Amycolatopsis mediterranei: one gene and its partner. The protein of the gene in region 2 interacts with the protein of the main gene of each other region in a pairwise test. Links are inferred from orthologs where the notes say so. Each region holds a gene or a part of one and is shown on either strand. Other genes may lie near its edges.

Evidence for each region. The genes of interacting proteins can lie anywhere in the genome.
Region 1: the proteins of sufU (region 2) and ISP_RS08930 interact in binary tests that used the Escherichia coli proteins (3 or more experiments, as listed by UniProt). The link is inferred for Amycolatopsis mediterranei from one-to-one orthologs.

The regions. Positions count from the first base shown.
Region 1 is NZ_CP100416.1:1,865,640-1,869,136, reverse strand. Bases 331-3,295 are described here. They hold ISP_RS08930 (cysteine desulfurase family protein), read right to left. Parts: upstream 2,429-3,295; coding sequence 1,232-2,428; downstream 331-1,231. Other genes in these bases: ISP_RS08925 (MFS transporter), read right to left, coding at 2,493-3,295; mnmA (tRNA 2-thiouridine(34) synthase MnmA), read right to left, coding at 331-1,227. Also shown: ISP_RS08940 (DUF222 domain-containing protein), read left to right, coding at 1-128; more of mnmA, read right to left, coding at 136-330; more of ISP_RS08925, read right to left, coding at 3,296-3,497. UniProt on the Escherichia coli protein: Master enzyme that delivers sulfur to a number of partners involved in Fe-S cluster assembly, tRNA modification or cofactor biosynthesis. Catalyzes the removal of elemental sulfur from cysteine to produce alanine.
Region 2 is NZ_CP100416.1:3,120,745-3,124,089, reverse strand. What follows is about bases 346-3,345. They hold sufU (Fe-S cluster assembly sulfur transfer protein SufU), read right to left. Parts: upstream 2,071-3,345; coding sequence 1,621-2,070; downstream 346-1,620. Other genes in these bases: ISP_RS14915 (cysteine desulfurase), read right to left, coding at 2,067-3,345; ISP_RS14925 (metal-sulfur cluster assembly factor), read right to left, coding at 1,223-1,624; ISP_RS14930 (DUF4184 family protein), read left to right, coding at 439-1,215; ISP_RS14935 (YnfA family protein), read right to left, coding at 346-421. Also shown: lepB (signal peptidase I), read right to left, coding at 1-59; more of ISP_RS14935, read right to left, coding at 89-345. UniProt on the Escherichia coli protein: A scaffold on which IscS assembles Fe-S clusters. Exists as 2 interconverting forms, a structured (S) and disordered (D) form. The D-state is the preferred substrate for IscS.

The sequences.
Region 1 (3,497 bases), 1.3 Mb from region 2 along the record:
AAGTCACGCCGGGCGGCATCGTCAACGTCGCGACGCCGACAGGACAGGTCCACTCGACAACGCCACCGTCGATGCACCCCGGCCGCCGACGGGCGAACCGGCTCCGGAAGAAGCCCCGGCGGAAGTGACCGAGGATCAGCGGGTGCCGGAAATCTTCGCGCTGCCGAGGACGACGTCTCCATCGCCGGGATCGGGGCGGTAGAGAACGACGACCTGACCCGGAGCGACCCCGCGCAGCGGCTCGCGCAAGTGCACCGTCATGGTGTCGTCGTCCACGTCGGCGACCGCATCCACGATCCCTCCGTGGGCCCTGACCTGGACCACGCATTCGGTGGGTTCGGTCAACGGCCGGCCGCTGGGCCAGGTCGCCCGGTCAGCCTCGATCACCTTGACGCCCAGGTCGGCCACGGAGCCGACCTTGACGGAGCCCGACACCGGTTCGAGCGACAGGACGTACCGAGGACGGCCGTCGGGCGCCGGAGCATCGATCCCCAGCCCCTTGCGCTGGCCGACCGTGAACCCGTGCACGCCCGTGTGCCGGCCGAGGACCGCACCCGTTTCCGCGTCCACGAGCTCGCCAGGACGCTGTCCCAGCCGGTTCTCCAGGAACTTCTTGGTGTCGCCGTCCGGGATGAAGCAGATGTCGTGGCTGTCCGGCTTGTTGGCGACGGACAGGCCTCGTCGCTCCGCCTCGGCCCGCACGTCGGTCTTCCAGGAGTCGCCCAGGGGGAACATCGCGTGACTGAGCTGGTCCGGCGTCAGCGAGGCGAGTACGTACGACTGGTCCTTGCCGCTGTCCGCGCTACGACGCAACTCAGGCACACCGTCTACCACGGTGAGACGCGCGTAGTGACCTGTCGCGACCGCATCGAATCCCAGCGCCATCGCCTTTTCGAGGAGCGCTTCGAACTTGATCTTCTCGTTGCAGGTGACACAAGGATTCGGGGTGCGCCCGGCGGCGTATTCGCCGACGAAGGTTTCCACGACCTCTTCGGTGAAGCGCTCGGCGAAATCCCAGATGTAGAACGGGATTCCGAGGATGTCAGCAGCTCGCCGGGCGTCGTGTGAGTCCTCGATCGTGCAACACCCGCGCGAGCCGGTCCGCAGAGTTCCCGGTTTGGCGGACAGAGCCAGATGCACCCCGACGACATCGTGCCCGGCGTCGACCGCGCGCGCCGCGGCGACCGCCGAGTCCACTCCTCCGCTCATCGCGGCCAAAACCCGCATTGCCTTACACCTCTTGCTTCTGGGTCTGCTTGCGCATTCCGGCAAGGCCGGCCTGCCGGGCGCGCATGACGACGCCACCGATCTCCGCAGCCACGGCGTCGATGTCCGCGGCGGTGGATGTGTGGCCGAGTGAGAAACGAAGGGAACCGCGAGCCGCTGCCGGGTCGGCCCCCATGGCGAGCAGCACGTGGCTTGGCTGGGCGACGCCTGCGGTGCACGCCGATCCCGTCGAGCATTCGATGCCCTTGGCGTCGAGCAGCATCAACAGGCTGTCGCCGGCGCATCCGGGGAAGGTGAAGTGGGCATGGCTGGGCAGCCTCTCGCCATCTCCACCGTTGAGGACGGCGTCGGGGACCTCGCGTCGGACCGCCTCGACGAGCTCGTCTCGAAGCTCCTCAACGCGCTTCGCGTAGTCGGCTCGGCACGCGACGCTGATTCGGACGGCAGCTGCGAAACCCACGATTGCCGGGACGTCCAGGGTGCCGGAGCGAACGTTGCGTTCCTGGCCTCCGCCGTGCAGCAGAGGCGCGCAAGGCACGTCCCGTCCAAGCAGAAGCGCTCCCACTCCGAAGGGTCCGCCGAGCTTGTGCCCGGTCAGGGTGAGCGCTGCGACGCCGCTGGCGGCGAAGTCGACCGGCGCGGCCCCGACGGCCTGGACCGCGTCGGTGTGGAACGGGATGTCGAACTCGGCGCACACCGACGCCAGCTCGGCGATCGGGTTGACCGTGCCGACCTCGTTGTTCGCCCACATCACGGTGGCCAACGCCACGGTCTCGGGATCCGCGGCGATGGCTGCCCGGAGGATGTCAGGCGACACCCGTCCCTGGCTGTCCACGTCGAGCAGTGTGACCTCGGCGCCGCTGTGGGCCTCGAGCCATTCGACGGTATCCAGCACAGCGTGGTGCTCCGCGGCACCGCACAGAATGCGGCGACGCTGCTCCTGCTCGCCGCGACGAGCCCAGTAGATGCCCTTGATCGCGAGGTTGTCGCTCTCGGTGCCTCCGCCGGTGAAGATCACCTCGGAGGGACGGGCGCCCAGCGCCTCGGCGATGGTTTCGCGGGCTTCTTCGACCATCCGGCGAGCCCGGCGGCCCGAAGAATGCAGTGCCGAGGCGTTGCCCACGGTGGACAGCGCCTCGGTCATCGCCGCTATGGCTTCGGGCAACATCGGAGTGGTCGCCGCGTGGTCGAGATAGGTCATCGCTGTTCCAGGGTAGTCCGCTCCAGCGCGTTACGAAGCCCACCCTGGTCCTCGAAGTGGGCTGTCACACCTTTGACGGCCACCGCCCGGTCAACCGGACACCCACGGCCGCGAGCGTCACCAAGGCCACCGTGAGCAGCGCCATCGCCGGCGACGGGTCTAGAACCGAGCCGACCGCGCCGAGCAGGACCCCACCCAGGCCGATGAGCAGCGCGGAGCCGATCCAGTCCGCGAGTTGCATCGCCGAGGTATTGAATCCACGCTCGCCCTCGGGCGAGTAGCGGAGCAGGAGGACGGACATCGCGGGCATCGCGATCCCCATGCCTGCGCCGCCGACCGCGCAGGCCACGAAGGCGACCCAGCCGGGAAACCACGGTTGCGAAACCAGACCGAAGCCCACCAGGCCGGCCGCGACCAGCCAGAACCCGGTGCGCAGCGATGCCTCTCGCGACCAGTCGAGGTACCGGCCTTGCGCTGCCGACGCCGCGGACCAGCCCAGAGCCGTGATCGTCAGTGGCAGGCCGGCGAGGGCGGGGCTGTAACCGTGGACCGCGCTCATCGTCAGCGGGAGATACGCCTCCATCCCGGCGTACGCTCCGGCGATCAGGGCACGGGAGGCGATGACCGTCGGCAGGCCGGGGCGGGAAGTCAACGTCCCGGACGGCAGCAGCGTGCGGAGCGCATAGCCCAACGCGATCAGTCCGACCGTGCCGTAGCCGAGCGCGATGAGTGACTGATGCTGAGCCGCCCACGTCAAGGCTGCGACGCCGAGCGCGGCGATGATCGCCTGCGGCACGCTCGCCCGTCGCCCGCCCGTGGCGGGTTCGTGGCCGGGCAAGCGCCGGACGACCACGGCCAGCATGAGCACGCCGACAACCACAAGCGGAACCAAGCCGAGGAAGACCCAGCGCCAGCCGACGCTGACCGTCACGACTCCGGCCACCGAAGGCCCGATGACCGCGGGCAGGACCCACGCGGCAGCGTTCGCCGCGTAGATGACCGGACGTTCGTGGTCGGTGAACGTCAGTGCGATCAGGAGCGAGACCGAGACGAGGAGCAATCCCGCGCC
Region 2 (3,345 bases):
GAGATCCAGCGCCGCTTCGGCACGTCAGGCGGTGCGGGCGGGAAGGCGAGTTCGGTCACGCCGATCTATCGCCCGCCCACCTGCGGCGTTACCCGGTGCGAGGCGCGTACATGATCACCGCGACCCCGGCCAGGCACAGCAAGGCGCCGATGACGTCGTAGCGGTCGGGGCGGTAGCCGTCCGCGACCACGCCCCAGGCCAGCGAGCCCGCCACGAACACCCCGCCGTACGCGGCGAGGATGCGGCCGAAGTGGGCGTCCGGCTGGAGGGTCGCCACGAAGCCGTACACGCCCAGTGCCACCACCCCGCCGCCGATCCACAGCAGACCCCGGTGTTCGCGGATGCCTTGCCAGATCAGCCAGGCGCCGCCGATCTCGCACACCGCCGCGGCCAGGAACAGGACGATCGACCGCAGGACCACCCCGGGATACTAACCCCGTGCCGTTCACACTGAGTCATCCTGCCGCTGTGCTCCCCCTGGCGCGACGACCGCTGGTGCCCTCGGCGCTCGTCGCCGGGTCGGTCGCGCCGGACGTCTTCTGGTTCGTACCGCGGCTCCACAGTGTGGGCCTGACGGAGACCCACGAGTTCACCGCGGTCCTCTGGCTGGACCCGCTCATCGCGCTCGTCCTGCTGGCCGTGTTCCAGGTGCTGCTGAAGCGGCCGCTCCTGGCGCTGGCACCCGGCCCGCTCGCCGGACGGCTCCCCCGCCGCTTCGACTGGCGGAAGCCGGGCTGGATCGCGCTTTCGCTGGTGCTCGGCGCCGCCACGCACGTCGGCTGGGACGCCTTCACCCACGAAAGCGGCGGGCCGGCGTTCTTGCGGACCCCGCTCGTCACCGGCGTCGACGTCGGCCGGCTCATCCAGCTGATCAGCACGATCGTCGGCGCCGCGATCCTCGCCTGGTGGCTGTGGCGCTGGTACCGCACCGCCCCCGTCACACCGGCACCGTCGGGCATCCGCCACCGCAAGACCGTCGCCGCGTTCCTGGCGGCAGGCACGCTCACCGGCGGGCTCCTCGAAGCGCTGCCGTTCCTGGCCCACCACGACCCGATGACCCGCGCCGACGTGGCCGGCAACGCGACCTACCTGCTCGTCACGGGCGCCTGCAGCGGGTTCGTCGTCGCGCTCGTGCTCTACGCGCTGGCCTGGCACGCGCGGTATGGGGCGTTATACACCAAGCGGGCCACCTCGGAAGGTGACCCGCTCGACTAAAACCGGTTCAGACGGTGAAGCCGAGGGCGCGCAGCTGCTCGCGGCCGTCCTCGGTGATCTTCTCCGGGCCCCACGGCGGCATCCAGACCCAGTTGATCCGGAAGTCCTTGACCAGGCCGCCCGACGTCAGCGCCGCCGACGTCTGGTCCTCGATGACGTCGGTCAGCGGGCAGGCCGCGGACGTCAGCGTCATGTCGATGGTCGCGGTGTTGTCCGGCTCGACGCGGATGTCGTAGACCAGCCCGAGGTCGACGACGTTGATGCCGAGCTCCGGGTCGACGACGTCGCGCATGGCTTCCTCGACGTCCTCGAGCTTGGCGAGGTCGAGGTCCTGCGTCGCGGTGGTTTCGGCGTCGAGATCGGCGGCCGTGCGGCCCTCGCGCGCGTCGGTGGCGGTGTCTTCGGTCATGCTTTCTCAGCTCCACTGGTGGTCCGGGCGACGGCGTCCTTGAAAGCCATCCAGCCGAGGAGGGCGCACTTCACGCGGGCGGGGTACTTGGCGACGCCCGCGAAGGCGACCCCGTCCTCCAGCACGTCCTCGTCCGGCTCGACCTTTCCCTTGCCCTGCATCAGTTCCACGAAGGCGTCCATGGTGGTGAATGCCTCCTCGACGGTGTGCCCGACGACCAGGTCCGTCATGACCGACGTCGACGCCTGGCTGATCGAGCAGCCCTGGCCGTCGTAGGAGACGTCGGCGACCTTCCCGTCGTCGAGCTTCACCCGCAGCGTCACCTCGTCGCCGCAGGTCGGGTTGACCTGGAACGACTCGGCGTCGAACTCCTCGCGCAGGCCGCGCCCGTGCGGGTGCTTGTAGTGGTCCAGGATGATCTCCTGGTACATGCTCTCCAAGTTCACTGGCTCACCCCGAAGAACTTCTGCGCCTCGCGGACCCCGGCCACCAGGGCGTCCACTTCGGACAGGTCGTTGTAGAGGTAGAACGACGCGCGCACGGTCGCCTGCGCGTTGCAGGCCCGGTGCAGCGGCCACGCGCAGTGGTGACCGACGCGGACCGCGATGCCGAGGCTGTCGAGCACCTGGCCGGCGTCGTGCGGGTGCACGCCGTCGATCACGAACGACACCGTCGCGCCGCGGTCCGCCAGGTCCGTCGGCCCGATGATCCGGACGCCCGGGATGGCGCCGATGCCCTCGAGGGCCGCCGCGGCGAGCTCCTTCTCGTGGGCCGCGACGCGGTCCATGCCGATGGCCGAGAGGTAGTCGACGGCCGCACCGAGACCGATGGCCTGCGACGTCATCGGCACGCCTGCCTCGAACCGCTGCGGCGGCGGCGCGAAGGTCGAGCCCTCCATGCGGACCATCTCGATCATCGACCCGCCGGTGAGGAACGGCGGCATCGCCGACAGCAGCTCGGTGCGTCCATAAAGGACGCCGATGCCGGACGGGCCGAGCATCTTGTGCCCGGAGAACACGGCGAAGTCGACGCCGAGGGCGTGGAAGTCGACCGCGAAGTGCGGAACGGACTGGCAGGCGTCGAGCACGGTGAGCGCACCGACCGCCTTGGCCTTCTCGACCAGCAGCGAGACGGGGTTGACCGTGCCGAGCACGTTGGACTGGTGCGCGAACGCGACCACCTTGGTGCGCTCGGTGATCAGCTCGTCCACATCGGACAGATCGAGGCGGCCATCAGGGGTCACCTTGAACCACTTCAGCGTCGCCCCGGTGCGCTGGCACAGCTGCTGCCACGGCACGAGGTTGGCGTGGTGCTCCATTTCGGTGATGACGATCTCGTCACCCGGGCCGACGACGAAACGCGCAGCTTCGGGACCGGCCGTGGCGGCGTTGCTCATCGAGTACGCGACGAGGTTGATGCCCTCGGTCGCGTTCTTCGTGAACACCAGCTCCTCGGCGTCGGCGCCGACGAACTCCGCGATCTTCGCGCGCGCGGACTCGTAGGCGTCGGTCGCCTCTTCGGACAGCTGGTGGGCACCGCGGTGGACGGCGGCGTTCGACGTGAACACGTATTCGCGTTCGGCCTCGAACACCGCGGTCGGGCGTTGCGACGTCGCCCCGGAGTCCAGGTACACCAAGGGTTTCCCGTCGCGGACCGTACGCGACAGGATGGGGAAGTCGGCCCTGAGGGCCGCCACGTCGAGTGGCACAGAGCTGGCCGAG